4 regions of the Dactylosporangium sp. CA-152071 genome follow, and region 3 is predicted to be linked to each of the others. Evidence: riboswitches for the same ligand, from Rfam matches in the RefSeq annotation. Region 3 holds a riboswitch; each other region holds the start of a gene.
The links. Region 3 has a riboswitch for cyclic di-AMP ahead of ACQEVZ_RS26105 (C40 family peptidase). Riboswitches for the same ligand answer to the same signal wherever they lie in the genome.
Positions count from the first base shown of each region.

Region 1 (7,878 bases), 2.7 Mb from region 3:
AATACGAGTGACAATGCGAGGGACCTGGGCCCGCGCGGTGGAATTCCTACATGACGGCGTCCACGATCTGTTGTGCGAGCCCTTCCCACTTCGCGTAGGCGTCCGGGAACGCCGACCGCTGCACCATCTGCGCGGCTATGGTGACGGCCTGCTGCTCCCAGCCCGGGATCTGGGCGAGCGCCGCGTAGAACCTGCGGGCGGACTCGTGCGGGTTCATCAGCTGGTCGACCGAACCCCAGCTCGGCCGCTGCTGGAAGAGGCCGACCGAGTCGTAGTCGTACCCCACGCCCTCGTTGGGGTGCTGCAGCGACTGCGGCACGTTCGGGTTCGCGAGGTTCCGCAGGTGGCTCTCCTGCAGGGCGGTGGCGATCCCCACGACGGCCGCGCGCCGCGGCAGGTTCAGCTGCCGGGCGACGTCGATGATCGCGACGGCGTTGTTCATCTCGGCCTGGGTCAGCCCGCCGACGGGCGCGTGCACGGTCGGCGACGGCGCCGCCGTCGATGCCGGTGGCGTGGCGGCGGGTGCCGGGGTGGTCTTCGCCGGTGCCGGGGCGGCCTTCGTCGGTGCCGGCGTGGCCTTGTTCGCGCTGTCGGCGGGTTTCCGGGTGCGGCTGCGTGAGGCCTGCCCGCCGGCCGCCGAGCGTTCGGCGTCGACGGCGAACGCCGCACTGTCTGTCGGCACGGCGGCGGGTCCGGCCGACGCCGACAGCGTCGCGGACAGGCCGACCGCCACGACCGCGACGGCGCCCACGGCGTAGCGGCGGATCTCGGCCGGCACGGGTGCGCGCAGCCGGAATCGGGTCGCGTGCCGCCCCCGCCGGGAGCGGCGCAGGTGTCGGGGACCGCGTGCGGTCGCACCGTTGAGCTGCTGGTCATCATCGGCGCCCGGAAGCATCCGGCGAGCCTAGGGAGGCCCCGGATCCGGGGTGATGCCGGGCATGCGAACCTGCCGACCGGACACTGGGCGGGCCGCACGGGGCCGGGGCGCGGTCGGCGAGGTGCACCGGGGCACGGCGCAACCGACCGGCGGGCTGATGGCCCGTGCACCCGGCCGTTCGCCACGCCGTCGTCACGCAAGGTAGCCGACCAGCGTGGGGGTTCCGGGGGTCCTCCCGCGCCCCGATATGGTCCTCGCATCCGCCCGGCCCGCCGTCACCCACCTCGGATGACACCGCGGCGGATCCGCTGAGTCGCGTCCGCGCGAGCCGGGGAACCGAGCACCACCGGGGTGAATCCACGGGGCCAGCGCCTCGAGGTAGGGCGATCCTCCCGCCCGAACCCGTCAGCTAACCCGGTAGGCGGCACCGGAAGGAGCACTCCGTGCAGCCACAGACCCGGCATCGCCCGTGCCGCAGCACCTCGGGCACCTCGACCCTCGGCCCGGCCCGGTAGTCGCCGACCGTCACCGCACCGGCCCTCGGCCGGCGTGGCACCCCCCCTGCCCGGATCACGTCCGGCACCGGCAACAGCAGCCGTCATCGAGCATGTCTGTCGAGGTACCCGTGAGTTACCTGTACAAACCCAGGCACCAGAACCAGAGCCCCGCCCCGTCGCGCTTCCGCGTGCTGCCGATCGCGGCCGCCGCGGCGGTCCTCGGGGTGACGGCGGCCGTCGGCGTGGCCGTGCACGCCTCGACCCCCACACCGGTGGCCGACGCGCAGTCGGTGACGGCCGCGGATCCGTCCGGAACCGGCGTCGGTCCGGCCGGGCGTGACCGGCAGCGGACCCAGGCGGCGCCCGACGCCGCCTCCGCCCCGTCGAAGGCCCCCGCCGGTACGGCGACGTCCAAGCCCGCCACGCCCGCCCCGCCCGCCGCCCCGGCCAGCCCCACCAAACCGGCGGCCCCGGCGGAGAAGGAGCTCGCGTACCGGTTCGCCTGGCAGGAGAACTTCTACTACTGCGGCCCGGCGGCGACCCGGATCGCGCTGACCGCGCGGTCGATGTACCCGTCCCAGTCCGAGGTCGCCCAGAGCCTGCACACGACCGTCAACGGCACCAACTCCGCCGACGACACCACCCGGTCGCTCAACGAGTACACGAAGAGCTCCTTCTACAAGTCGCACTTCATCCCCGGTCAGTCGGCCACCCAGGCGGAGATCGACCAGATGCAGGCCGACGTCGTCAACGCGATCACCAACGGCTACGCCGTGGTCGCCAACATCGCCGGCTCCACCGTGGACGACAAGGGCAACTCGCACTCGTACCCGGGCGGCCACTACCTCACGGTGGTGGGGTACCTCGACGGCGGCAAGACGGTGAAGATCGCCGACCCCGCGGACGCCCTGGGCGTCGGGTACTACACGCTGACGACGGCCAAGCTCGCGCACTGGACCGCCCTGCGCGGATACTCCGCCTGACACGGCCGTCAGCGGCTCGCGGTCAGCGGCCCAGTGCGCGTACCCGGCTGGGTGGCCGGAACGCCTGGGCCGGCTGGCCGCGCAGCGCGCTCGCCATGGTCTGCGCGACGGCGGCGTTGACCGAGCCGGAGACGCCGCTGCCCACGTGGTCGTTCGGGTTGTCCACGTTCACCGCGATGCCGGCCGCCGCGATCTGCGGGGTGAAGCCGACGAACGTCTCGGTCGAGTTGTACTCGGAGCTGCCGGTCTTGCCCGCGACCGGGCGGCCGCCCAGGATGCCGGACACGTTCTCCGCCGTGCCGCCGTCGCACTTGCCGTACGCCGAGGACCGGCTGACCGGGCACCGTGCCGCGTCGGTCGCGGCGGCCGCCACGTCGGGGCTGACCGCCTGCCGGCACTTCGGGGCGGCGGCGTCGACCGGTTTGCCGTTGGAGTCGGTGATCGACAGCACCGGCAGCGGCTGGCAGTACAGGCCGCCGGCGGCGACCGCCGCGTAGGCGTTGGCGAGGTCGAGCGGTGTGGTCGAGGCGACGCCGAGGGTGAACGCTCCCCACTGGTCCGCCTTGGCCGCCATCGCCGCGTCCTCGGCGGAGCGGAACGTGATGCCGAGCCGCTGCGCCATCTCGACCACGCGGCGCGCGCCGATCTGCTGTTCGAGCCAGACGAAGTAGGTGTTGACCGAACGGCCGAAGCCGTTCCACATCGTCCGGTTCCCGTTCATCCAGCTCGGGGAGTCGTTCCCCGGGCACCACCTGCCCCCGCAGCTGCCCGGGCCGCTGGCCGGCCACACGGTCGCTATCCGGCTCGGTGAGTTGAAGTTGGTGCTCAACGGCATGCCCGCGTCGAGCGCGGCGAGCATGGTGAACATCTTGAACGTCGAACCCGCCTGATACCCGGCGACGCCACCACCGCCCGCGATGAGCTGGTTGACGGTGTTCGGGAACAGCGGATGCTGGGGCGGGTTGGGTTCCAGGCTGTAGTGGCGGTTGACGGCCATCGCCAGGACCCGGCCGGTGCCGGGGGTGACGACGGCCGTCGGCATCGACCGCGCGCTGCCGTAGCCGTAGACGCTCAGGGACTGGTTGAGCGTGGCCGCCTGGATGCCCGGGTCGAGCGAGGTGACCACGGTGTAGCCGCCGGTGCGCAGCGCCTCGTCGCGGTCGGCGCGGGTGGCGCCGAACTCGGGCTGGCTGCCCCACCACTGGCGGAAGTAGTCGCAGAAGAAGCCCCAGTCGTTGTGCTCCCGCGGGACGGACACGCAGTTGTTGGGCAGGTCGCGCTCGTTGATCTTCAGCTCCTGGCCCTTCGCCGCGGTGGCGTCCGCGGCGCTGATCATCTTCATCTTCGCCATCGAGTCGAGCGTGTAGGCGCGGCGCCGCAGGGCCGCGTCGCGGTCGCCGCTGATCGGGTTGTCGCCGTCGGGGGACTGCAGCAGCCCGGCGAGCAGCGCCGCCTCGGGCAGCGTCAGCTCCAGGGCCGACTTGCCGAAGTACGTCTGGCTGGCGGCGTAGATGCCGTAGGCGCCGGCACCGAAGTAGGCGATGTTCAGGTAGCCCTGGAGGATGTCCTGCTTGCTCAGGTGCTGTTCCAGCTTCGTCGCGTAGCGCATCTCGCGCACCTTGCGGGCGGGCGTGTCGGCGAGCGAGTCGACCCGCTGCTGCGGCGACAGGGTCGGGTCGTTCTTCAGCACGTTGCGCACGTACTGCATCGTCAGCGTCGAGGCGCCCTGCTGGGCGTTGCCCCTGCCGTTGGAGACCAGCGCGCGCAGGACGCCCCTGCCGTCGACACCCTGATGCTGGTAGAAGCGGGTGTCCTCGGCCGCGACGACGGCCTGCTGGAGCACCGGTGCGATCTGGTCCAGCGGCACGTCCTTGCGGTTCTCGTCGTAGAACGTGGTGATGAGCGTCTTGCCGTCGTTGGCGTAGACGTAGGTGGCCTGCGGCGGCGGTGGCAGCGCCAGGTCCGCCGGGAGGTTCGTCCAGACGTCACGGCTCGCGTTCACCGTGGAGCCGCCGATGAACGCGAGCGGCAGTACACCGGCGGCCACGACCAGACCCGAGATGACGCCGCACAGCAGGAGCCGGCCGAACCCCCGGAGCCAGCGTGCTGAGCGGCTCGGCGCCCCGGCTTTCGCACGGCGGCTGCTGGCGCTGTGCGCGGGTCGGCTTCGGGCGCGGACGAGGCGCATTGGCTTCTCCCCAGGAGACAACGGGTGGTTCGCTAGCCGCCGATCCGACGTGGACCGATGTGACCGGCGCGCCGCTACCCGGGGGGTGCAGGGCCAAACGGCGGGAGTGCCCGCCCGCCCCGATCGTCACCCCGGGGCGGGGTTCACCCCTCCGCGGGCCGGCGATCCCCCTGGTGAGGAGGGATCGGATGACGGCCGGGCAATCGGGCGCCCGGACCCGGCAGCCTCTGTTCGGCTGGATCGCGCGGCGCACTGTGGCCGTTCGAGCGGGGGCTCAGCCGGTGCCGGCGGGAGCTCACCGGCGACGGCTCACGGGCGACCGCCGACAGAGCGGTCCACGGCCCGACACCGCTGCCACGCGAGGCGACCGAAGGGAAACGACGCCATGTGCGGCTTCCTGATGTACGTGGGGGACTTCGCCATCTCCCCAGAGACCCTCGGACTGGTGGAACGGCAACTCGAGTTGCTCGACCACCGCGGCCCCGACGACATGGCCCTGGAGAAGGCCGGACAAGGCGTGGCGGCCGGTTTCAAACGGCTCGCCATCATCGACGTGCAAGGCAGCCGGCAGCCGTTGCGGTACCCGCCGAGCGGGCCGGACGCGGGCCGGTGGACGCTGGTCTTCAACGGCGAGATCTACAACTTCGAGGCACTGCGCGAGGAACTGATCCGCGTGCACGGCGCGGAGTTCGCCACGGGCGGGGACAGCGAGGTGGTCGCCGCCGCCTACCACTACTGGGGCGAGGCCGCGCTCGGCCGGCTCCGCGGCATGTTCGCGTTCGCCCTCTGGGACGAGGCCACCGAGACGGTGCACGCGGCGCGGGACCAGTTCGGGATCAAGCCGCTGTACTACCTGCCGACCGTCGACGGGCTGTGGCTGTCGAGCGAGAAGGCGCCGCTGCTGGGGGTCGCCGGCGGCGAGCTCGACCAGACCGCACTGTCGCTCTACCTGACGATGCAGTACGTGCCCGAGCCGTACACCCTGCACCGGCACATCGCGCGGCTGCCCAGCGGCGGGCTGCTCACCCGCGCCCTCGGCTACCCGCCGGTGGTCCGGCGTCTCAACCGGCCGAAGTTCCGGCCGGACCCGGCGGTCACCGAGCAGTCCATTGTGGACGAACTGCGCGACGCGCTGCGGGAGAGCGTGCGATGCCACCTGCGGGCGGACGTCCCGGTCGGCGCGTTCCTGTCCAGCGGGATCGACTCGACCGCCATCGTCGCGCTCGCCGCCGAGGTCCACCCACGCCTGCGCGCCTTCACCGCCGGCTTCGACACCGCCACCGCGTACTCCGAGCTCGACGTGGCCGAGCAGTCCGCCCGCCACCTCGGCGTCGACCTGGTGCCCACCATCGTCAATCCCGAGCAGGTGATGGTGGCGCTGCCGCGCATCATCTGGCACCTGGGCGATCCGGTCGCCGACCCGTCGATCGTCCCGCTGTACTTCCTGGCGCAGACGGCGGCCGAACACGTCACCGTGGTGCTGTCGGGCGAGGGCGCGGACGAGCTCGCCGGCGGCTACACCATCTACGGGGAGCCGCGTTCCCTCGCACCGGTGCGCCGCCTCGGCGCACCGATCCAGCGCGGCCTGCGCGCCCTGGCCCGTGCGGTCCCCGACGGTGTCAAGGGCAAGAGCTACCTGCTGCGGGCCACGACGCCGATCGAGACGCGGTACTTCGGCAACGCCCGCGTCCTCGGTGACGAGGAGAAGGCCCGGATCCTCCTGGGCGGCCCGGGGGTGGGCCACCCGCACGTGACCGCGGCGCTCTACGCCGAGGCCGCGGACCTCGACGACCTCACCACCATGCAGCACATCGACATCAACACGTGGCTGCCCGGCGACATCCTGACCAAGGCCGACCGGATGTCGATGGCTCACTCGCTGGAGCTGCGCGTGCCGTTCCTGGACAAGGGCGTGTTCGAGGTCCTGTCCCGGCTGCCCGACCGGCTGAAGGTGCCACCCCGCGGCCGCACCACCAAGTACGCGCTGCGCCGGGCCCTCGCGGGCATCGTGCCGGACTTCATCACCGACCGTCCGAAGCTCGGCTTCCCGACCCCGGCCCGGCGCTGGCTGCGCACGGAGCTCGCGGAATGGGCCCACCACGTCCTGTCCACGTCGGGCGCCGGCCACCTGATCGACCTCAAGTACGCCCACGAGCTGCTCACCCAGCACGAACGCGGCGACGCCGACAACGCCCGCAAACTGTGGATCCTGCTGACGTTCTGCCTGTGGCACGGCATCTTCGTCGACGGCTCGGTCGTCCCCACACTGCCCGAACGCCGCCCCCGCCCCGCCCGCGCCATCTGACGCCCACCACCCGCGACACACACGCCGGACCGTGCGCGCGCTGCCCTGCGCGCACCGGCCCGCGTGCGTCCTCAACCGAGCGGCCGCTGTCCTGCGTGCTGGCCCACGTGCGTGCCGGTCCGTGTGGGGGCGCTGGACTGTGTGGCCGCTGGATCGTGCGCGCCGACTGTGCCCGCGGTGGACCGGGGCCTGGACTCTGTGCGCGATGGACCATGTCCGCTGGACTGTGTGGCCGCTGGACCGTGTGCGTTGTCCGACCGTGTGCGGCGTCCGACCGCGTGCGTGCTGGACGGCATGGCGCTGGACCGCATGGACGCTGGATCGTGTGGACAGTGTGCGCTGGACCGTGTGTTGTCCGATCGTGTGCGCCCGATCGCGTGCGGCTGGACCGCATGGCGCTGGACGGCATGGCACCACGCCGAATGACGCCCGACCGCTTGGCGCTGGGCCGCATGAAGCCTGACCGCGTGGCGCCGACCGCTCGTCGCTGGACCGCGCTGCGCGCCCGACCGCGTGGGCGTCGGCGTCGCTCCAAGCGACCGCGGACCAGCGGGAACGCTCCTCCCGGTGGTCTCCCGGCGACCTCAGCTCCCGTGCCAGGCCGCCGGCATCACACGCGCACCGGGCCACCACCTGGTCCCGCGCGGCGAGCCACCGCCGGTCCGCCCGCCGGTCCGCCACCCGCACCTCCCCGCAGCAGAGCGGGTGTCGTCCGCGGGGAGACGCGGGCCGCAGCGCTGATCACGACGGGTCCGGCTCGCGGATGGCGTCGAGGATCTGCTGGCCGAACTTGGCGAGCTTGTTCTCCCCGACACCGCTGATCGTCGACAGCTGCGCCAGGGTCGCCGGGGCCTCCGTGGCGATCTGCCGCAGCGTCGCGTCGTGGAAGATGACATACGCCGGGACGCTCTGCTCCTTCGCCGTCGCCGAACGCCACGCACGCAGCCGCTCGAACAGCGGCGCCGCCTCCGCCGGCAGCTCCGTCGCCGCGGCCGCGCCGCGCTGCTTGGCGACCTTCGCCGCCGACA
Region 1 is NZ_JBNJMZ010000001.1:8,534,277-8,542,154, forward strand. It holds gene ACQEVZ_RS38535 (hypothetical protein) at 47-895, opposite strand; cyclic di-AMP (ydaO/yuaA leader) riboswitch at 1,174-1,316, shown strand; gene ACQEVZ_RS38540 (C39 family peptidase) at 1,503-2,357, shown strand; gene ACQEVZ_RS38545 (transglycosylase domain-containing protein) at 2,380-4,545, opposite strand; gene asnB (asparagine synthase (glutamine-hydrolyzing)) at 4,946-6,850, shown strand; gene recQ (DNA helicase RecQ) at 7,592-7,878, opposite strand, start outside.
Region 1: it holds a riboswitch for cyclic di-AMP, as region 3 does, so the genes downstream of both, ACQEVZ_RS38540 (C39 family peptidase) here and ACQEVZ_RS26105 (C40 family peptidase) in region 3, are expected to answer to the same signal.

Region 2 (7,878 bases), on a different contig from region 3:
GCTGTGCTACTCGTGCGTGCCGGTCACCGAGTTCGGCCCCGCCTGGCCCGCCGGCGTGCCGGTCCAGGTGCACGGGATGGACGCCGACCCGATCTTCGTCGGCGAGGGTGACATCGACGCCGCCCGCGACCTGGTCGCCGAGGCGAAGGACGGCGAGCTGTTCCTGTACCCGGGCGACCAGCACTACTTCGCCGACAGCTCCCTGCCGACCTACGACCCGGAGGCGACCGCGCTGCTCATCCGGCGGACCCTCGACCTGCTGGGCTGACGGCCCGCAGCGCGTCGAGCAGCCAGGCGTAGGCCGGCACGGCCGCCGGTCCCGGGTCGGTGCCGTGCAGGACGGCGAGCTGTACCGACAGCGGGTCGGGCCTGCTGGTCACGGTCGACTCCCTACATGGGTGGGAGCGGTTCGCGGGCGTCGACCCACTCGGCGGGCACGCCGTCGAGGCCGGTGCGGGCGGCGACGATGCCGCCGACGATGGCGCAGGTCGTGTCCATGTCGCCGCCGGCGCTGACGGTCGCCCACAACGCCTCGGCGAGGTCGTCCAGGTGCCGGGCCGCGCACCAGATCGCGTAGGGCACGGTGTCGGGGGCGGAGATCAGCATGCCGCAGCCGACCTCGCCGGCGATCCACTCCGGCTCCCGGTCGAACGGTCGCCGGCAGAGCCGGCGGAGCCGCGCGGCGACCTCGCTGTCGGGTGTGCGGTCGGCGACCCGCGGCAGCAGCTCCCCGGCCGCCACCCGCCGAGCCGCCAGCGCGGCCGCGACGGCCACGGCGATCGCGCCGGCGGTCGCCTCGGGGTGCGCGTGGGTGACCGCCGCGGACAGGGCCGCCTGCTCCACGACCAGGTCGAGGTCGTCGGCGAACCAGGCGCCCAGCGGGGCGACGCGCATCGCGGCGCCGTTGCCCCACGAGCCCTGGCCGTCGAACTGGGCGGCCGTGACCGTCTGCCAGGCCTCACCGTCCCCGATGGCCTTGAGCACGCCGTGCATGGACGGGCCGTAGTTGCGGTACGGGTCGGCGGCGTACGCATCGGCGAACCGGCGGGCCAGGTCGTCCTGCTCGACCCGGCCGTGCTCGCGCAGCGTCTGGTACAGCGAGACGGCCATCGCGGTGTCGTCGGTCCACGGCCACGGGCCCTGCGGCACCAGCCGCTCCTCGATCTGCCATCGCATCTGGTCGGCGGGCCGGAAGAACCAGGTCTCGCCGAACGCGTCGCCCAGCGCCGTCCCGTGCAACGAGCGGGTCGCGGCGTCGACGTCGGTGATCACCGTCCGATCGTGGCAGCCGGTCACCGCGCCTGTCGAACCGTTTCCGCGCACCACCCGCCGCGCCGTGCAGCCGGGCGGCCGGGCGGTTGGGTGCACGGACAGGCCGGCGGTCAGGCGAAGTCGGCCGCGGTCATGCCCTCCGGATGGCCGGGAGGCCACTGTACGAGCTCGATGCGGTACCCGTCGGGATCGGTGAGCCAGGACGTGGCCATGCCCTCGCCGTGGTCGGTCGGCGGCTCGGCCGCGATGCCCCTGCCGGCCAGGTCGGCGACCGTGGTGCCGAGGTCGCCGACCTGGACGACGAGATGGTTGACGGCGCCGGTGTCGGCGACCGGCCGGGCGGGGTCGTGCACCAGCTCGAGGCTGACGAACGGGTCGCCGGGCAGCTGCAGCAGCGTCAGGCTGCCGAACCCGGTCTCCGGGACGTGGCCGACCTTCGCGTAGCCGACCGCGGTGTAGAACGCGAGCGAGCGCTCCAGATCCGTGACCCGCAGCCCGAGGTGCAACATGCGCATGCCCGGCAGGCTACCGTCCGTGACTACGCGACCCTGCCGTAGCCGTACAGCGTGTCGATGTCGACGGGAGCGACCTTGACGACCGTGCGGCTGTTCGGGGCGTGGATGATCTGGTTGTTGCCGATGTAGATGCCCACGTGCCCGAGGCCGTTGTAGAACACCAGGTCGCCGGGGGCGAGCTGGCTGCGGGAGATGTGGCGGACCTTCGACCACTGCTGCGCGGCGTTGTGCGGCAGCGTCACGCCGGCCGCCTTCCACGCCATCATGGTCAGGCCCGAGCAGTCGAACGTGTTCGGTCCGGCCGCGCCCCACACGTACTTCTTGCCGAGCTGCGCCCAGGCGTAGTTGACGGCCTTGCCCGCGTTGCCGGACACGGCCGGTGGCTTGGCCGGGGTCGTCGCCGGGGGAGGGGTGGTGGTCTTGACCTTCGCCGCGGCGGCGGCCGCCTCGGCCTTGGCCTGCAGCGCGTCGAGGCGGGCGATGTCACCCTCGATCTTCTTGCGGCGGGTCTCCAGCTCCGTCTTCTGCTGGCTCTGCGCGGCGAGGGTCTCGTCCAGGCGCCGCTGCTCGGTGTCGAGCGCGCCCTTCGCCGCCGTGTACGCGGCCAGGTCCCGCTGCTGGCTGTGCGAGATCTGCTGGAGGGTGCCGACGCGGGCGGTGAGCGTGTCGGTCGACGTCGCCCCCAGCATCAGTGACAGGGTGCCGAGGTTGCCCCCGGTCTTGTACGCGTTGACCGCGAGCGCCGAGGCGTTGTCCTGCGCCGTCGCCATGGTCGCCTGCAGCGGCGCCATGTCGGCCCGGAGCTTCGTGATCGCCGCCTGGGTGGTGTCCAGGTCGCCGTTGACCTTGTTGTACAGCTCGACGACGTGCTCGACCTCTTGGTTGCCCTTGTCGATCTGGGCCTGGAGCTCCTGCGGCGTCGGGTCCGCCTGCGCGGCGCAGGCCGGGGCGATCATGGCCGCCACCGCCAGCGCGACGACCGAGGCGCGGAGCGTCGTACGTCCGTTGAACACGGCACAGTCCTTCTTCGCTGACCGCCTACCGGGTTAGCTGACGGATTCGGGCGAGAAGAAGGCGCGCCCTACCGCGCCCCGGTGTGGCGGGAGCGGATTCACCCCAGGGGGAAGCCCCGATTGGTTCCCCGGCTCACCGGCCGCACGCATCGAGCCCGCGCGACCGACAACTCGGCGGTGGCTGCCCGGCCACCCCGGCGGGGCGGGCGATGTCCGGCAGGCCGGCCCAAACGTAACGCCGGACCACACTGCCGGCGCTCGATCTAAGCCACACTTAACGTAGACACAAGACTGACCTGCCCGGATCGTCACCGGTGGCGGTCGGTGGAGCGGGCCATGACGGCCAGGCCGGCGACGGCCAGCAGGGCGAGGGCGGCCGGGATGAGGAACACCCGCGGGAGCCCGATGGCGGCGGCGCCGGTGCCGCCGGCCGCACCGCCGAGGGCGGAGGCGAGCGCGGTTGAGCTCATGAAGATCGCGGACGCGGTGGCGACGGCGGTCGGCAGGAGCCGCTGGGCGACGATGATGCCGAGCGTGGCGAAGACGCCCCACACGCAGCCCATGAGGATCTGCCCGGCGAACAGCCCGGCGGCGTTGCCGGTGACGGCGAAGCAGACGTTGGCGGCCACGCCGAACCCGGCGCCGAGGACCATCAGCTCCATCATGCCGGTCCGGCGGGCCACGACCACGGCGACGGGCATCAGCACGATCTCGACCAGCGGCTGGATGCCGATGACCGCGCCGCTGAGGCCGGCCGGGAAGTGCAGCTGGTCGTTCATGTACAGCGGGAGGTACGCGTACTTGACGGGCTCGCCGGCGTACACGAGGACGTAGAGGCCGGTGAACGCCAGCAGCGGCAGCATCGCCCGCAGGCCGGGGCCCCGGTGGCCGGCCCCCGGCGCGTCGCCGGGTCCGGCCGGTGCCGCCGGTGCTGTCCGGAGCGCGCCGAGCGGCACGATCTGGGCGAGCGTGCAGACCGCCGTGGCGACCAGCATGGTGCGCAGCGACGTCTGCGCCGCCAGGAACGACCCGGCCACCGGGCCGACGACCCAGCCGCCGGTCAGGGCCATCCGCACGACGGCGACCACCCCGTCGTTGTTCGGGCCGGGGTGCGCCTTGAGCTCGTCGTGGACGGCGGCGAAGAGCTGCGACGTCGCGGCGCCGCCGAACCCGCCGACGACGGCGCTGATGACGTAGGGCATCCACAGCTCGGTCGAGTACGCGATGCCGATCCAGCCCACGAACCCGGCGGCGGCGCAGACGCGGAACAGCCCGAGACGGCGCCCGGTGCGGTCGGACCGCCGGCCGACCAGGAATCCGGCAACGGGCGCGGCCAGGTTCGTCAGGTAGAACAGCCCCGCCGCGGTCAGGGAGGCGTGCAGGTCGTTGACCAGGAACGTCGCGATCTGCGGGGCGGCGGCGGAGAAGCCGAGCGCGGACAGGAACACCGCGAGCGTGGCGCCCCGGTAGAGCGGTGACGCGAGGGTCAGCCGCAGCGCCGACGCGTGCGCCGTGGGCTTGTCGAGCGCCGGATCCGCCGGCTCGACCTGCTCGGGAAGGACCATGTCGCCGTGCCTCCGCTCCGCGCTGCGGGGCAGCGGCCCGGCGTGATTCTTCCAATGGAAGAATCTGGGGTCAAGCGGCTCCGGGCCCGTCCGCCGGCGACGAGGGGAGCAGCCGCTCGAGCAGGGCCAGCGCGCGCCGTACGTCCACCGCCTCGGGATCGAGGAGCCACTGCAGCTGCAGCCCGTCGGACGCCGCGATGACCAGCGACGCCGCGTCGTCGGGATCGATGTCCGCGGCGACCGCACCGGCGCGCTGGCCGGCGCGGACCCGCTCGGCGAGGTGCGAGCGCAGCAGCCGGAAACGGTCCCGCACGAACTCGTGGGTGAGCGGGTGCTGCCCCGCCTGCAGGGCGTCCGTGGTCAGCGTGGCGTAGAGCTCGACCAGGCCAGGGATCGTGCGGTTGCGCTCCGCGCTGCGCTCCATCAACCGGACCGCCGACACCCCGTCCTGTGGCGCGGCGCCGTGCTCGACCTGCTCGTGCGCCCGGTACACCTCGACCAGCAGCTCGTCGCGCGACGAGAAGTAGTACCGCAGCGCCGCGTGCGAGACCCCGATCGCCGCACCGATCGCGCGCAACGACGCGTCCACGCCCCGCTCCGCGAACAGCGCGATGGCCTGGGACAGGATCTCCGCCCGCCGCACCGCGGCCTTGCGGTAGGAGCGTCCCTCTGTGCCGTCGTTGCCCATGCGCGCATCGTACGGAGCGCCACCCGCCCCCGGCGGCGCCGCGCACGGGCTAGGCTGCCGCCATGTCCCGGCTGAGCAGGTTCTGCGCGGTCTCCACGGAGCTGGCCCTGCTCAGCGACGCCAGGCTCGCCAAGCTCGTCGACAACGCCCAGGCGCTCGGCGTCGGCGTCGGCGGCGCCTCGGCCCTGGTGGACGTCGCCGGCACGCCGGTCTTCGCGAAGCGGCTCGCGCTGACCGACCTGGAGCGGCTCCCGCGGCACGTGCGGTCGACGGCGAACCTGTTCGGGCTGCCGACGTCCTGCCACTACAGCGTCGTCGCGCACGGCGGCGGCGGCTTCGGCGCATGGCGGGAGCTCGCGGCGAACACCATGACGACGAGCTGGGTGCTGGACGGCAGGACCGAGGCGTTCCCGCTGCTCTACCACTGGCGCGTGCTGCCGGGCGCGCCGCCGCCCGCCGAGGAGCACCAGGACATCGGCCGGGCCGTCGCGTACTGGGACGGTTCGACGGCGGTGCGGCGGCGCCTGGAGGCGCTCGCGGCGGCGTCGGCGAGCGTGGTGCTGTTCCTCGAGTACGTCCCGCAGCGCCTGGACGCGTGGCTGCACGAGCATCCGGACGCCGTCGGCACGGTGGAGCGCCGCCTGAAGACCGACGTCGCCTTCATGAACGCCAACGGGCTGCTGCACTTCGACGCGCACTTCGGCAACATCCTCACCGACGGCGACCGGCTCTACCTGACGGATCTCGGGCTGGCCACGTCGCCCCGGTTCGAGCTGACCGCGCAGGAGCGGGCGTTCGTCGTACACCACCGGGAACACGACGCGAAATACGCCGTGCGGGAGCTGCTCAACTGGATCGTCGCCAACGTCGCCGGGATCACCGGGCCCGGCGAGCGCCACGCCTACCTGCGCCGGTGCGCGGCGGGAGCGGCACCCGACGGGCTCCCCGCACCGCACGCGGAGATCGTCGCGCGGCACGCTCCGGTCGCGGCGGCCATGAACGACTTCTTCTGGCAGGTGTACGGCGTGACCCGCACCCCACCGTTCCCGGAGTGACCCGCCGAGCGGCACCGGCGCTGTATCGGTACCTTCAAGAACATGTATGCCGGCGCAGCGAGCATGAGGCCGCGGGAGGCGCGTGCCCTGCTGGCGCGGGCCGGCGAGATGCAGGGCGACGCCGAGACGGTCACCGGGACCGTGGCGGCGGCGCGGCAGGAGGTCGTCGCGGCGTACGAGGTGGCGCGCGAGCCACAGGTGTGGGACGCGATCGGCAAGATGTCGATCGAGACGGTCAAGGACACCGTGGACGGCCGGGCACGGCTCGACGAGCTACCGGCGCACGGGATCTGTTCGGTGGCGGACGTGCTGCGGTCCGGGCCCGAGCGGCTCACGAAGGTGCCGGGGATCGGGGCGGAGACGGCCCGCAAGACCATGACCGCCGCGGAGCAGCTCAAGCGGGCGGCGACGGACTCGCTGCAGTTCAGGATCGAGTTCGACCCGAAGAACGCGGACATGACGCGCCTGGTGCGGGCCCTCGCGGTGTGGCGCGGGGTGTGGCAGGCGGCCGGGGCGCAGGAGACCGACGCGCAACGGTGCCAGGAGCGGCTGGAGGCGCAGCGGCCGATGGCCGGGCCGGCCGCGGCGGGCCCGTGGCGCCGGATGTTCATGCGGGCCGCGCACAGGGCCGCCGCGGTCGAGGCGGCGCACGCCGTACAGGCGACGCTGCAGGAAGCGGAGCAGGCCGGCCTGCCGGAGGCGGCGCGGCAGGTGCGCAAGGTCCGCACGCCCGGTGACCGGTGGGTGTGGCGGGACTTCGAGCGGCACTCGGCGGACTACTACGGCCTGCTCAGCCAGGTCGTCGGGCTCGGCGGCGACGTCGCGGCCAGCGAAGGGTTCCTGCCCGCCGACATCGTCGAACGCGTCGGCGCGCAGCAGCTGGACACGTCCCGGCTCAGCGACAGCCTGCGGCTGCGCGGCTACCAGTCGTTCGGTGCGCGGTTCGCGCTGGTGCAGCGGCGGGTCGTGCTCGGCGACGAGATGGGGCTGGGCAAGACGGTGCAGGCGATCGCCGCGATGGCGCACCTGGCCGCCCGGGGAGCGACCCACTTCCTGGTCGTCTGCCCGGCGAGTGTACTGATCAACTGGTCCCGCGAGATCGCCCGCCACTCGACGATTCCCGTCGTCACGCTGCACGGCAACGGGCGGGCGCGGGCGGCGGCCCGGTGGCGGGCGCAGGGCGGCGTCGGGGTCGTCACGTTCGGGTCGCTGGGCGCGGTCCCGCTGCCGCCGCCCCGGCCGGCGCTGCTGGTCGTCGACGAGGCGCACTACGTGAAGAACCCCGACGCGAAGCGTTCGCAGGCGGTGAACCGGGTCGCGGCGGAGTCCGACCGGGTGCTGTTCCTCACCGGTACCCCGATGGAGAACCGCATCGACGAGTTCCGGGCGCTGATCGAGCACCTGCGGCCGGAGATCGCCGCGGACATGGGGCCGGAGCACGCGGCGATCAGCGTCGAGGCGTTCCGCCGGGCGGCGGCCCCGGTGTACCTGCGGCGTAACCAGCCCGACGTGCTCACCGAGCTGCCGGAGCTCGTGCAGGTCGACGAGTGGGAGGAGTTCGGCGCCGAGGACGCCGCCGCCTACCGCGCCGCGGTCCAGGAGGGCAACTTCATGGCGATGCGGCGGGCCGCGTTCGTGACCCGCCGCCCGCGTGACTCGGCGAAGCTGACCCGGCTGCTGGAGCTCACCCAGGAGGCGCTGGCGGCCAAGCGGCACGTGGTGGTCTTCTCGTACTTCCGTGACGTCCTCGCCGTGGTGCACGCGGCGCTC
Region 2 is NZ_JBNJMZ010000002.1:232,777-240,654, forward strand. It holds gene ACQEVZ_RS41120 (dienelactone hydrolase family protein) at 1-268, shown strand, start outside; gene ACQEVZ_RS41125 (hypothetical protein) at 237-380, opposite strand; gene ACQEVZ_RS41130 (ADP-ribosylglycohydrolase family protein) at 391-1,272, opposite strand; gene ACQEVZ_RS41135 (VOC family protein) at 1,383-1,787, opposite strand; gene ACQEVZ_RS41140 (NlpC/P60 family protein) at 1,811-2,800, opposite strand; cyclic di-AMP (ydaO/yuaA leader) riboswitch at 2,808-2,987, opposite strand; gene ACQEVZ_RS41145 (MFS transporter) at 3,109-4,365, opposite strand; gene ACQEVZ_RS41150 (TetR/AcrR family transcriptional regulator) at 4,436-5,053, opposite strand; gene ACQEVZ_RS41155 (serine/threonine protein phosphatase) at 5,116-6,108, shown strand; gene ACQEVZ_RS41160 (SNF2-related protein) at 6,172-7,878, shown strand, end outside.
Region 2: it holds a riboswitch for cyclic di-AMP, as region 3 does, so the genes downstream of both, ACQEVZ_RS41140 (NlpC/P60 family protein) here and ACQEVZ_RS26105 (C40 family peptidase) in region 3, are expected to answer to the same signal.

Region 3 (4,033 bases):
CGCCGAGCGCGCCGGCATGACCCAGCCGCAACTGTCACGCCTGGAATCGGGCGGCGCCACGCCTACCGTGCCGCTGCTGGCCAGACTCGCAGCAGCACTCGACGCGGAGCTCGACATCACCTTCAAGCCTCACCGCGACGCTGCCGCCTGAGTCGCATCAGGACGGCTGACAATCGGGCTAATGGCACGCTAATGGCCCGCAGCGGGTTCCGAGTGACCGGACATGCACGAGGCCCTGGCTGGACTTCCGTCCTGACCAGGGCCTTCGTCGTGGAGCGGGTGAAGGGAATCGAACCCTCACTGTCAGCTTGGGAAGCTGATGTTCTGCCATTGAACTACACCCGCGAGCGACGCCTACTGTACCGAATCCGCGGCCGCCGTGCACGGACCATTCCGGCGGGCTTTGGGAAGTCGGGGTAAGCGGTCGCGCCAGAGGGTCTTGGTGGAGGTGAGGGGGGAGTCGCGTTGGACGATCATCGCTACCTCGATGGTGAGGGCGTAGAGCTTCCAGTCCACGCGTTGCGCGGCTCGCATCTGGAGGGCCAGGGAGGCCACGACCAGGGGATCCATGACGGGGGCGGCGCGGCCTGAGAGGTACGCCTCGTCGGAGGTGTCCTCGGCGGGGAAGCTGTGCAGCGCATAGCGGCCGTCGCGGTCGAGGTCGTGGCGCTTCGGGGAGGGGAGGATGAAGCAGTAGAGGCCTTCGTCGGTGATGACGGGCATCACGGGGTGGACGCGGGGACCTCCGTCGGGGCGGATGGTGGCCAGGTAGCCCATGCCGGGGCCGTACTGGCAGATCAGGGTGCGGATGGCCGTCGCCAGCAAAGGCTCGGCCGCGGAGAATTCAGCCCACGTCGCCATGCCTCCAATTTACTCGTACACGTGTACGAAAAGTGTGTGATTCCACGAATGAAGGACAATGACCCTGTGGGTGATGCGAGCGGCGAGCTGATCGACCTGCTGAGGAAGTTCAACCTCGAGGCCGACCGGTTCCTGGAGGTGTTCACCCGCCGGCACGGGCTGCACCGCACGGACATGAACGCCGTGGCGTACATCTGGCGGGCGACGGAGGAGCAGCAGCCGCTGACGCCCGGGGAGCTGGCCAGGACACTGCGGCTGAGCCCGGCGGCGACGACCGCGTTGCTGGACCGGTTGGAGAAGGCCGGGCACGTCGAGCGGCGGCACGACATGGAGGACCGGCGTCGCGTACACCTCGTGATGCAGCCGCCGGCGAAGGCCTTGGCGCAGGAGTTCTTCGCGCCGCTCGGGCAACACATCCGGGAGGCGCTCGCGGAGTTCGACGAGCACGATCTGGAAGCCACGAAGCGGGTCATCGAGGCAGTCCGAGGGGCCACCGCGAAAGCCACGAACCAAACCACATAGGGTCAGGACGTGCTGCTCTCCGACCGTGACCTGACCAAAGAGCTCGCCGACGGCCAGTTGCGGCTCGAGCCGTTCGACAAGGACCTGGTCCAGCCGTCGAGCATCGACGTGCGGCTCGACCGGTGGTTCAGGGTGTTCAACAACCACCTGTACACCCACATCGACCCGGCGATCCAGCAGGACGACCTCACCGCGATGGTGGAGGTCGACGACGGCCAGCCGTTCGTGCTGCACCCCGGGGAGTTCGTGCTCGCCTCGACGCTGGAGGTGATCAGCCTCGGCGATCAGCTCGCGGGCCGGCTGGAGGGCAAGTCGAGCCTGGGGCGGCTCGGGCTGCTGACGCACTCGACCGCGGGGTTCATCGACCCGGGGTTCTCCGGACACGTGACGCTCGAGCTGTCCAACGTGGCCAATCTGCCGATCATGCTCTGGCCGGGGATGAAGATCGGGCAGCTGTGCATCTTCCGGCTGTCCTCGCCGTCGGAGCACCCGTACGGGTCCGCGGTGTACGGCTCCCGGTACCAGGGCCAGCGCGGCCCGACGGCGAGCCGCTCCCACCAGAACTGGCGGACCTGGCCGACGACGTGAACGCCGGCGGCCAGGTCCCGAAGCCCTAAGCCACTCTGCCGTACCCGGAGATCGGTGCGGTGTCGATCTTCTTCATGCGGACCACGTCGCCGGTGGTCGGGGCGTGGACCATCCAGCCGCCGCCGACGTACATCCCCATGTGGTGCATGTCGCTGTAGAAGAAGACCAGGTCGCCGGCCTTGAGATCGGCTCTGCTGACGCGCTTGGTGTCCGAGTACTGCCACTTGGTGTAGTGCCGCAGCGTGTGGCCGGCCTGCTTCCAGGCGTAGAGCGTGAGGCCCGAGCAGTCGAAGGTGTTGGGGCCCTCGGCCGCCCACACGTACTTCTTGCCGATCTGCTGGCAGGCGACCTGCGCGGCCTTCGCGGCGTCGCCACCGGAGTATTCGACGGGGCAGGCGACGGGGCGCAGCTCGCCGGTCGCGCCACTGGAGCCATACGCCTTCGTGCGCATGTCGTTGAGCGTCTTGATCTCGGCGTTGATGGTGGTTTCCTTCGTCGCCATCTCCGCCTCGGCGGCCTTCTGCTTGGCGATCAGCTCGTCGAGCGGCTTCTTCTGGTCGTCGAGGACCTTCTTGCTGTCCATGACGTCCTTGATGCCCTCGGCCTCGTCCTTGGCCAGCATGTTCAGCATGACGAGCTGCTCGGCGAAGGTGTCCGGCGAGCCGGTCGTCATCAGCGCGTTGAAGCTGGAGACCCGCCCGGTCTTGTACTGCAGGACCGAGAACGCACTCACCCGCAGCAGCGCGTTGTCGACCTGCGCCTGCAGCGGGTCGATCTGGCTCTTCAGCTGCGCCTGCTTCGCCAGGTTGGCCTTCAGCTCGCCCTTGAGCTGGTTGTGCTGCTCGATGATGGGCTCGACTTCATTCCACTTCTTGTCGATCTGCGCTTCGAGCTCGGCGGGCGTCGGGTCGGCGTGAGCGAGTCCGGTGACTCCGACGACGAGCGAGAGACAGCCGAGCGTGGCAACGAGGAGCCGAACCAGACGGTTGGGCCGCATCGAGGGGGCACTCCTTCTTCCAGCCGCCTACCGGGTTAGCTGACGGGTTCGGACGGGAAGGTCGTCCTACCGCAGATCGCGGATTCACCCCGATGACGCAGGTGGGTCCCCGGTTCAAAAATCGACTCGGCGGTGCCGTCTGGCGCACCCGTGGTGGGCGCGGACATCCATCCGACCGGAATTTACGGTATGGCGAGTGACCCAGAGGAGCAAGCGGGTGTCCGATTTAACCGAAAAGTCAGGGCGCCCGAGTGATGAACACATCATCAATTGCACCGGCGAACTGGTCGTTGTTCGCACTGGTTCCCTTACCGCCAATACAGAGTGGATCCGCGTTCACTATGGACAGTGACGGAGGAATGGCCGCCCGACCCCTGGGTTGACCGTCCACGGCCACCGTGAGCAGGGCGTCACTGCGCGAACACTCGATCCGGTGCCATCGCCCGTCAGCCACGCTAAGCGATGCGAGGGCTACGTAAATAGTAGATCCACCCACGCCGACAATCACGCAACTGGGGCGCCCCGCGGCGCCGTCCACCTGCAACTTGAACTGACTGTCACCGACCGAGAACCCTTTTTGCAGAACATTGGCGCCTTTGGAAGTCTCATTGGGCGCGACGAGCACGCTCGCGCCATACGAGAACGCTTCCTGGCCTGGATTGAGGAATTCAGCGGGGCCGCTCTGCAGGATGGCGCGTGCGCAACTCTCCGCACCGTAGTGCTCACACGGCTGGGGAAATCGCACCGCGAGTCCGCCGTTGTGCGGCACGGTCGACAGCTGGCCGCCGGCCCTGCGGACCCGCAGCGGGAGCCGGCCCGCGCCGTCCAGCACCGGTCCCGTGATCCCGCTGTCGAAGCTGTACCGCAGGGCCGTGGCCGAAGGCGCGGCGGCGACGAGCGAGGGCGCGGCCGGGGAAGAGGGGGCAGCCCCGGACACCGTGGCGTGCCCGGGCGAGGGCCGGGCCGACGGCGCGGACTCATGAGGTTGCTGTCGCGTGGGGGAAGCGCAGCCGGCGAGAGGCACGAGCGCAGCCAGGAGGAGGAGCCACGTACGCATAACCGGAC
Region 3 is NZ_JBNJMZ010000001.1:5,826,397-5,830,429, forward strand. It holds gene ACQEVZ_RS26080 (helix-turn-helix domain-containing protein) at 1-151, shown strand, start outside; tRNA gene ACQEVZ_RS26085 (tRNA-Gly) at 272-345, opposite strand; gene ACQEVZ_RS26090 (pyridoxamine 5'-phosphate oxidase) at 355-861, opposite strand; gene ACQEVZ_RS26095 (MarR family winged helix-turn-helix transcriptional regulator) at 928-1,383, shown strand; gene dcd (dCTP deaminase) at 1,393-1,971, shown strand; gene ACQEVZ_RS26105 (C40 family peptidase) at 1,997-2,968, opposite strand; cyclic di-AMP (ydaO/yuaA leader) riboswitch at 2,978-3,110, opposite strand; gene ACQEVZ_RS26110 (LamG-like jellyroll fold domain-containing protein) at 3,207-3,800, opposite strand.

Region 4 (7,878 bases), on a different contig from region 3:
ACCCTGATCGAGGCCGACGAGTCGTCCTACGGCGGCGGCGCCAACGGCTCCCCGCACCCGCTCACCTGGTGCCAGAAGATCGACTCCGGCCGCTCCTGGTACACCTCCATGGGCCACGAGGGCACCGCCTACAGCGAGCCCTACATGCGCGCCCAGATGAAGAACGGCCTCGCCTACGCCGCCGGGCTGCTGAGCGCCGACTGCTCCCCGCCGCCGCCGGCCGCCGGTGTTCCGATCCGCTACGAGTTCGAGGAAGGCACGGGCACCACGGGCGCCAACACCGGCACCGTCGGCTCGGTCGGCGCGGCCGTCCTGACCGGCACCACCGGCTGGTCGACCAACGGCATCCTCGGCAAGGCGATCAACCTGCCCGGCGGTAGCACCGCCAACGCGGTCGACCTGCCGGACAACCTGCTGCAGAACGCGACGAACTTCACCACCGGACTCTGGGTGCGCCCCGACACCAAGAGCAACTGGACCAGCATGTTCCACATCGGCGACGGGCTGGGCTCCGCCGGGAGCTACTTCCACATCCAGATGCAGACCCAGGCAAGCGGCAACACCGGGCTCGCCGCCACCTTCAAGGCGAAGACCGGTCCCGAGGAGCGGGTCTATGCCACTCCTGTCCGGGACGTGGTCGCCGGCCAGTGGAACCACGTGGCCTTCACCCGTCAGGGCTCGACCGGCACGCTGTACCTCAACGGCGTGGCGATCGCGACCCGCACGGACCTGACGGTCACCATGGCCGGCATCGGCCCGACAGCCAACAACTGGCTGGGCCGCAACGGGTACGGCGACGCCGCGTTCGACGGTCTGATCGACGACGTCCGGGTGTACACGTCAACGCTGAACGCTGCGCAGGTGACGGCGATGTACAACGAAGGCAGCGCCGTCCGCTACACCTTCAACGAGAACACCGGCACCGCCGCCGCGAACTCGGGCACGAAGACGTCGGTCGGTGCGGCCACCCTGCAGGGCACGACGTCCTGGGCAGCCGGCCGGTTCGGCAGCGCGGTGTCGCTGCCGGGCGGCGCCGCGAACTCGGGCAACCAGGTCAAGCTGCCCGACAACATCCAGTCCGGACTGACCAACCAGTTCGCCGTGTCCTTCTGGGCGCGTCCGGACACCCTCCCGAACTGGGTGCCGCTGCTGCAGATCGGCAGCAGCACGGACACGTTCTTCCTGCTCCAGTCGGGCACGAACAGCGGAACCACCGGCTTCGGCGCCACCTTCAAGGCGGCCGGAAACCCGGCACAGGAGCGCCTCACGCTCGGTTCCGGCCGCGACCTGCCGCTCAACCAGTGGACCCATGTGGTGTTCACGATGAACGGCTCGACCGGCAAGATCTACTTCAATGGCGTGCTCCAGGGCACCCGTACCAACTTCCCCATCGGCATCGGCAACGTGGGCGTGGGCGGCAACACCACGGCCAACCTCATCGGCGGGACGAGCTGGGGCGACCCCCGATTCGACGGTCTGATCGACGACTTCCGCCTGTACGGCTACGAGCTCAGCGCCGACCACGTGACGCAGCTGTACTCGGGTCGCCGGTGAGCACGCTGTTCTAGTGGGAGCATCCACGCCCGCGCCCGGTCGGACTGACGGCTCCCGTCTGAGCGATGGCACCCGCCAGCGAACAGCCGGGTCACAATCCGAGTGAGCGTGGAATACATGACGACGTGGGCCCCAGGATCTCTCCCGGGGCCCACGTTCGTACTGATCGGGCTATTAGCCGCATCGTGAGGTGGGTCTCCACGTGCTGGGAGAGCAGGAGGACGCCGACGCCGGGGAAAGCGGACGAGGCTTTACTGCGACTGGCCGGCCATCTGCTGCATCGCAGCGATCTCGGCCTGCTGTGTCTTCACGATACGGCCGGCGAGAGCCTTGGCGTCCGGGTTGGTTCCATGGGCCAGCTCCGCCTGGGCCATCATGACCGCTCCCTGGTGGTGAACGATCATCATCTGGAGAAACAGCTTGTCGAAGTCGGTGCCGGTCGCCGCCTTGAGCTTTGCCATGTCTGCGCTCGACATCATGCCCGGCATCGTCGGCATCCCGTTGGGCATCATCCCGCTTGGCATCATGCCGTTCGGCGATGCTCCATGCGGCATCATGTTGCTCGGCATGCAATGCATCTCGGGACAGCTCGGCATCGTGGTCGGCTGGCCCCAGGCGACCAGCCAGCCCTTCATTGTTGCGATCTCCGCCTTCTGCCCGGTACTGATCTTGGCGGCGAGTTGTTTGACGTCCGGATCAGTCGCCTTCGTCTCGGCGAGGGCGGCCATCTCCACGGCTTGCTCGTGATGCGGGATCATCATCCGGACGAACACCGCGTCGACGTTGTTGAAGGTGGGGTTGACGCTGACGCTGACGCTGCCGTTGTTCGGTGCCGTAGGACTACCGCCACCGCTTGCGGTGTCACTGCAAGCGGTGAGCGCGACGGTGACAGTGAGGGCGACGCCCACCAGCACGGCGCTGCCTCGGGTGTAATGCCTCATGGCGCACAGACTCTTTCGACTCGGTGTGGTGAGCTGCGTCGCCCTGAGCGGCTACCCCTGTGATGCGGTCATACCGAACGCGGGCGTCATCGCCCGGACGGCGTGACCTCGGCGCTGCAATCCGTTCCACAGCCGGACTCGACGCAATCCCGCACTCCCGGGCATCCACGGCATGCTTCCCGAACCGGGTGGCGTTATGCGAGCTCCACACCACCGACCAGGAACTCACCCGGCAGCCTGACCGGTCGCCGCTTCAGTGCGGGTCGATGGCTGAGCATGCCCATCGCCGCCCCGCCCGGCAACGCGCCGCGCAGACTGCCACCGGACACCCACATCGTGACCACGAACAGGACGCTGGACGCCAGGACTGAGCCCACGACGGCCGGCCACCACGACGCCGCCCTGCCACCGTCAGTTGATCGGCGATGCCGGGAATCAATACGAGTAGCCACGCGAGGAGATCCAGTCGGCCAGCTTGGGAGTGCGCAGCCAGTAGGTGCCGTCCCCGCTCGGGTCGGCCGGGTCGGCGATCTTCACCGTGCCGCCGCCGTCACGGTATCCGACGACCGTCAGGTAGTGACCGCCTTCGTAGGCGTGCACGGCACCGGCGGTGTCGGTCACGTGTCCGGCGATGTTTGCCACGATTGCCCGTCCGCCGCCGACCGTGGTCAGCACGTCGGTCTGAAGCTGCGCGGCCTGCGCGGGCGTTGCCGGGTAGACCGGGATCTCTCTGGTCTGGTACAGCGTGCGGCCGTGCCCGAGCACCTGGTTGAGTACGCGGGTGGTGTCGAGGGCCGAGTTCGTCCCGTTGGTGGTGGTGCCCAGCATGGCCGCGGCCTCGTCCTGGCTGACGGCGTGGCCGGCTGCCGTGAGCGCGATCCGGGTGGCCGCCGGCCCGCAGAAGTAGTAGTTCGGCTGCAGCTGGAACTGGTACTTGAGGAGCATCGTCGTCGGCGCGGACGGCGCCGCCCCGTCGGCCTTCGGTGGTTTCGTGGTCAACGCCGCGCCCGCCGCCGCGGTGCGCTCAGACGGCGGATCGCCGAGCTGGCTGAGCACGATGCCGGCCACGGCCGCCGCGGCGAGCATCACGCACATGGTCACCGCCATCCGCGGCCGGCGGATATCCCCGGCACGGTGGGACTGCGGCTGTACGGATTCAAGGTTCACAACGAGTCTCCAGTAGCCCGGAGCAGGGCGATCGATACGGGCAATGACGTGCGACGACACGCGATGCACAGCCATCGGGCAGCAAGAAGTGATGTGCGCGGCGCGAACGCGCAGCGCACAGGCCAGCTCGCCACCTCAGCAGCCGGACGGATGGCGCACAGGCCACGGGCCTGCGGCTCCCTGCCGCGCTGCGTCAGTAGCCGCTGCAAACGGAGCGGCCGGCACCTACGCGACTGTGACCACCCGCAGCGTGACAGCAGGCGGCACTAGCGTCCTGTTGACGCCGCTCGGCGCGCGGACGAGCAGGCACGCGACCTGCGAGGATCTCGGCGATGGGGGGTAACGGCTGTGCACAGACACTTCTCCTTACGCGTCCGCCTACCGGGTCAGCTGACGGATTCGGGCGCGAAGGTCGCCCTACCACAGGCCGTCGGCCCGCGGATTCACCCCAGACATGCGGTGGGTCCCCGGCTCGTGCGTGCACGAATCAGCGAGCCTGCCCGGCGTCACCTGCTGTGAGCATGAACCGGACCAAGCGACCCATGACGTTACGCAAGGGGCACTGCCATGCCAAGGCCCGCTAGCTGGAAGAAGCCGCACATCATCACTGTTCGGACCGACTACTCAATACGTTGACAGCATCGCGGCATGGGTCGGTTCAAGCGATCTCAGGGTCCCACGATCGGCTGCCGCGGAGGCCATCCCGGCCCGGGCATGACGGCACGGGTCTAGAGTGCGAGTCGAACGCGCGGACGGGAGGCGGTCATGCCGGCTGGTACGAAGGACGACCCGTGGGTGCTGAAGACCCCGCCCGGGTCGTCGGAGTACACCATGTACCGCGACGAGGCCGCCAACCCACCCGCCCTGGTGTGCCAGGTCGGCTCGACCAAGCTGACGTACCAGCTGCGGGCGGTCGAGGATCTGCATGCGTGGCTGCGCGAGCAGGGCGACTGGGTGCCGCTCGGCGCCGCCGACGAGAACAAGCCCGCCGCCGACGGCACCGTCGAGGCGTGGGGCCGTTCGGAGGACAACCCGGTCGGCGGCTGGTACGGGCTGCGCAAGGGCTACCGGGGCCGGTTCGGAATGTACCTGCCGCCGCTGCTGGAGGTGCTCGGCCTGGCCGAGCTGACGCACGACGCCCGCAACAACCGGATGCGCGCCGTCACGGAGTGAGGATCCGCTTGAGGCGGGCCAGATCTTTCTGGTTGGCCCGGCGCATCGCCGCGGCCATCACCGACGCGGTGACCTTGCCGAAAGGGCCCAGCGCCGGCGTCCCCCCGTACCTCACGAGCAGGACCGGCCCGCGAACCGACGCCGCCGCCCAGGCCGCCCGCCGAAGCGGAGGCGGGCCTGACGCCCGAGATCCCCGAGCCACGCGACCTGTTCCAGCGCCGGACTCAGCCGCCGCGGCGAGGTTCGAGGGCGACCACGCCGTCGACGAGCGTGCGGCTGGAGGCGCCGTACCGGGGTCGCGGCACCGGCAGGGCCCGGTAGGCCACGACCCGCCAGCCCGGTTCCTCCAGCGGCGTCAGTGAGTCCAGCCCGAAGAGCGCCAGCCCACCGGGGACGCGCTGGGCAAGGGTCTGCATCTGCCTGGCGGAGTCCGCGCTGACGATGTCGGCGATCCAGTGCGCGGCGCCGGTCCGGCTCGCGAGCGTGGCCGCCAGCGCCGTGACTGCTCCGGCCGGCAGGTACACCAGCAGGCCCTCGGTGAGCACGATCACGTCGCCGGATCGTCCCGTCTCGTCCACCACGGCGCTCACCGCGGTCTCGTCGCGGACGTCCAGGCCGACCCGCCTTACCGGGCAGCTGTGCGGCCGACCGTGCAGGGTCCGGTCCTTCAGCTCGACGACGGCGGGGTCGTCGGCCTCGACCAGCTCGCGGCATCCGGGCAGTCGCATCCGGTACGGCCGCGTGCAGAAGCCGGCCCCGAAGTTCACCACGGCGGCCCCCGGCCGTCGCTCGAGCGCATCGACGAGCATGCGGTCGATGAGGACGGTACGGGCGACAACCTCGTCCCGCCCGGCGTCGGCGAGCCGCGCGATCGGCGCCGCCGCAGCGGTCGGCGTGAACAGCTCGGCGAGCGGGTCCGACACCCGGGGGCGCGGAAGGCGGCTCTCCGCGGCCCGGCAGGCCGCCGCTGCGTACGCGGTGGCCTGCACGGTCCGGTCGACGAGGGGGTTCATTCCCAGCGGAACAGCCAGGCGGCGCCGGCGGCGCAGACCACGACGGTGCCGCCCAGCACCGCGACATCGACGCCGATGGAGTCGCCTCGGTCCAGCCACGCCCATTGCAGCGCGTCGATCGCATACGTCAACGGGAGTGCGTCGCTGATCTTGCGCATCCAGTCGGGCATCAGCTCGAGCGGGACGGTGGCGCCCGTCAGGAAAATCATCGGGAAGTACACCAGGTTGGCGATGACCAGGGCCGTCTGCTCGCTTCTGGCGATGGAGGCGATCAGCAGGCCGATGCCGAACATGGCGGCGCCGGAAAGCAGCGCCAGACCGGCGAACGCGAACGTCCGCTCCGGCGCGTGCAGACCGAACACGAGCGAGCCGACGACGACGAGCAGGGCGATGCCCAGCACGCAGATGACGATGTTGATCAGCAGCTGTGCGGTGAGGAAGACGGTCGGCCGGGCGGGGGTGCCCCGCAGCCGGCGCAGAAACCCGCGGGAGCGGTACTCGACCATGCCCAGCGGGAAGCTCATCAGCCCGGCGACGGCGAGGACGAGGCCGACGTAGGCGGGCACGGACACGTCGACGGTGCCGAGGCCGTCCCACAGGTCGGACGGCTTGTTGCCGTAGATGCCGCCGAAGATGCCCAGCACCATGACCGGGAACACGAGGCCGAAGAACAGCGGCGGGAAGTTGCGCAGCATTCGCCTCGACTCGAACGCCAGCACGCTAGGAAACATCGACGTTGTCCGCTTCGCTCGAGGCCGTTCCGGCGGCCTGCCCGGTCAGGTTCAGGTACGCGTCGTCCAGCGAGGCCGGCAGCTCCCGCGCGGTGGTGCCGTGTTCGGCCAGGACCCGGTCGACGTCCCCGCGGCGCGCCGGTTGCACCTCGAGCATCAGCCGCTGCCCGGCCGGCTCCACCCGCACCCCGGAACCCAGCCCGGTGAGACTTTCGGCCAGCTTCCGGTTGCCGCCGGCGCCGTCGAGCACGAGCCGGGCCGAGTCGCCGGCATGGTCCCGGATCAGCTCGGTGGGTGTGCCGGTGGCTACGATGCGGCCCTTGAGCAGCACGTTGACCCGGTCGCAGAGGTACTCGACCTCCTCCATGTGATGCGAGGTGATCACGATGGTGAGGCCGTCGCCGTTGCGGCGGCGCAGTTCGTCCCAGACCATGCGCCGGGCGGCCGGGTCCAGGCCGTTGGTCAGCTCGTCGAGGAAGACCACCTGCGGGTTGTTCAGCAGCGCCAGAATCAGTGACAGCCGCTGCTGCTGCCCGCCTGACAGTTTGACGACCTGGCTGCGCCGCTGCCCGCTCAGGCCGAACAGTTCGAGCAGCTCGATGTGATCGGCCGGGTCGGGGTAGAACGACGCGAAGAGCCGGCAGATCTCCTCGACCGTGGCGCGGGGCGGGTAGACGAGCTGCTGGAGCTGGATGCCGGCGATGCGGGTCATCCGCGTACGGTCGGTGGCCGGGTCGAAGCCGCCGACGCGGATCGTGCCCGTGGCCGGTTTCCGCAGCCCTTCGACGCACTCCAGCAACGACGTCTTGCCGGAGCCGTTGGGGCCGATCACGCCCACGACCTGGCCCTTGTCGGCGCCCAGGTCGACACCGTCGACGGCGACCAGGTCACCGTAGCGGACGGTGATGTTCCGGGCGTCGACGAATGGCTCGGCGGCGCTTGCTTCTGCTTCTTGACTCACCGTTGTCGGCCTCCTCATCGGGGCACTGCGGCCGCGACGGGAGCGACCCGGCGCGAGCTGGTCTGGGTGTAGTAGGCGGCGAACGAGGCATGCACCGCGATCGCCGGAAGGACGCTGCCCTCGACGATCACCAGCAGCCCGCACACCACCGCGAGCACCACACTGGACAGCGCGAGCACAGTGGCCTGCAGGGCCGTCTCGGTCAGCAGGACCTGGCCGACGGTGAAGGTCGCGCCGCTGATCGCGATGGCGGCCCACACCGGTGTGTCGCTGGCCAGCAGGCCGCCGAGGAAGACACCGCGGAAGTAGAACTCCTCGACTGCGGCGCTGGTCGCCGG
Region 4 is NZ_JBNJMZ010000002.1:1,266,065-1,273,942, forward strand. It holds gene ACQEVZ_RS45825 (LamG-like jellyroll fold domain-containing protein) at 1-1,554, shown strand, start outside; gene ACQEVZ_RS45830 (DUF305 domain-containing protein) at 1,806-2,495, opposite strand; gene ACQEVZ_RS45835 (hypothetical protein) at 2,690-2,872, opposite strand; gene ACQEVZ_RS45840 (C39 family peptidase) at 2,931-3,722, opposite strand; cyclic di-AMP (ydaO/yuaA leader) riboswitch at 4,023-4,165, opposite strand; gene ACQEVZ_RS45845 (DUF6855 family protein) at 4,428-4,835, shown strand; gene ACQEVZ_RS45850 (hypothetical protein) at 4,825-4,950, opposite strand; gene ACQEVZ_RS45855 (class I SAM-dependent methyltransferase) at 5,060-5,848, opposite strand; gene ACQEVZ_RS45860 (ABC transporter permease) at 5,845-6,567, opposite strand; gene ACQEVZ_RS45865 (ABC transporter ATP-binding protein) at 6,569-7,540, opposite strand; gene ACQEVZ_RS45870 (CPBP family glutamic-type intramembrane protease) at 7,555-7,878, opposite strand, start outside.
Region 4: it holds a riboswitch for cyclic di-AMP, as region 3 does, so the genes downstream of both, ACQEVZ_RS45840 (C39 family peptidase) here and ACQEVZ_RS26105 (C40 family peptidase) in region 3, are expected to answer to the same signal.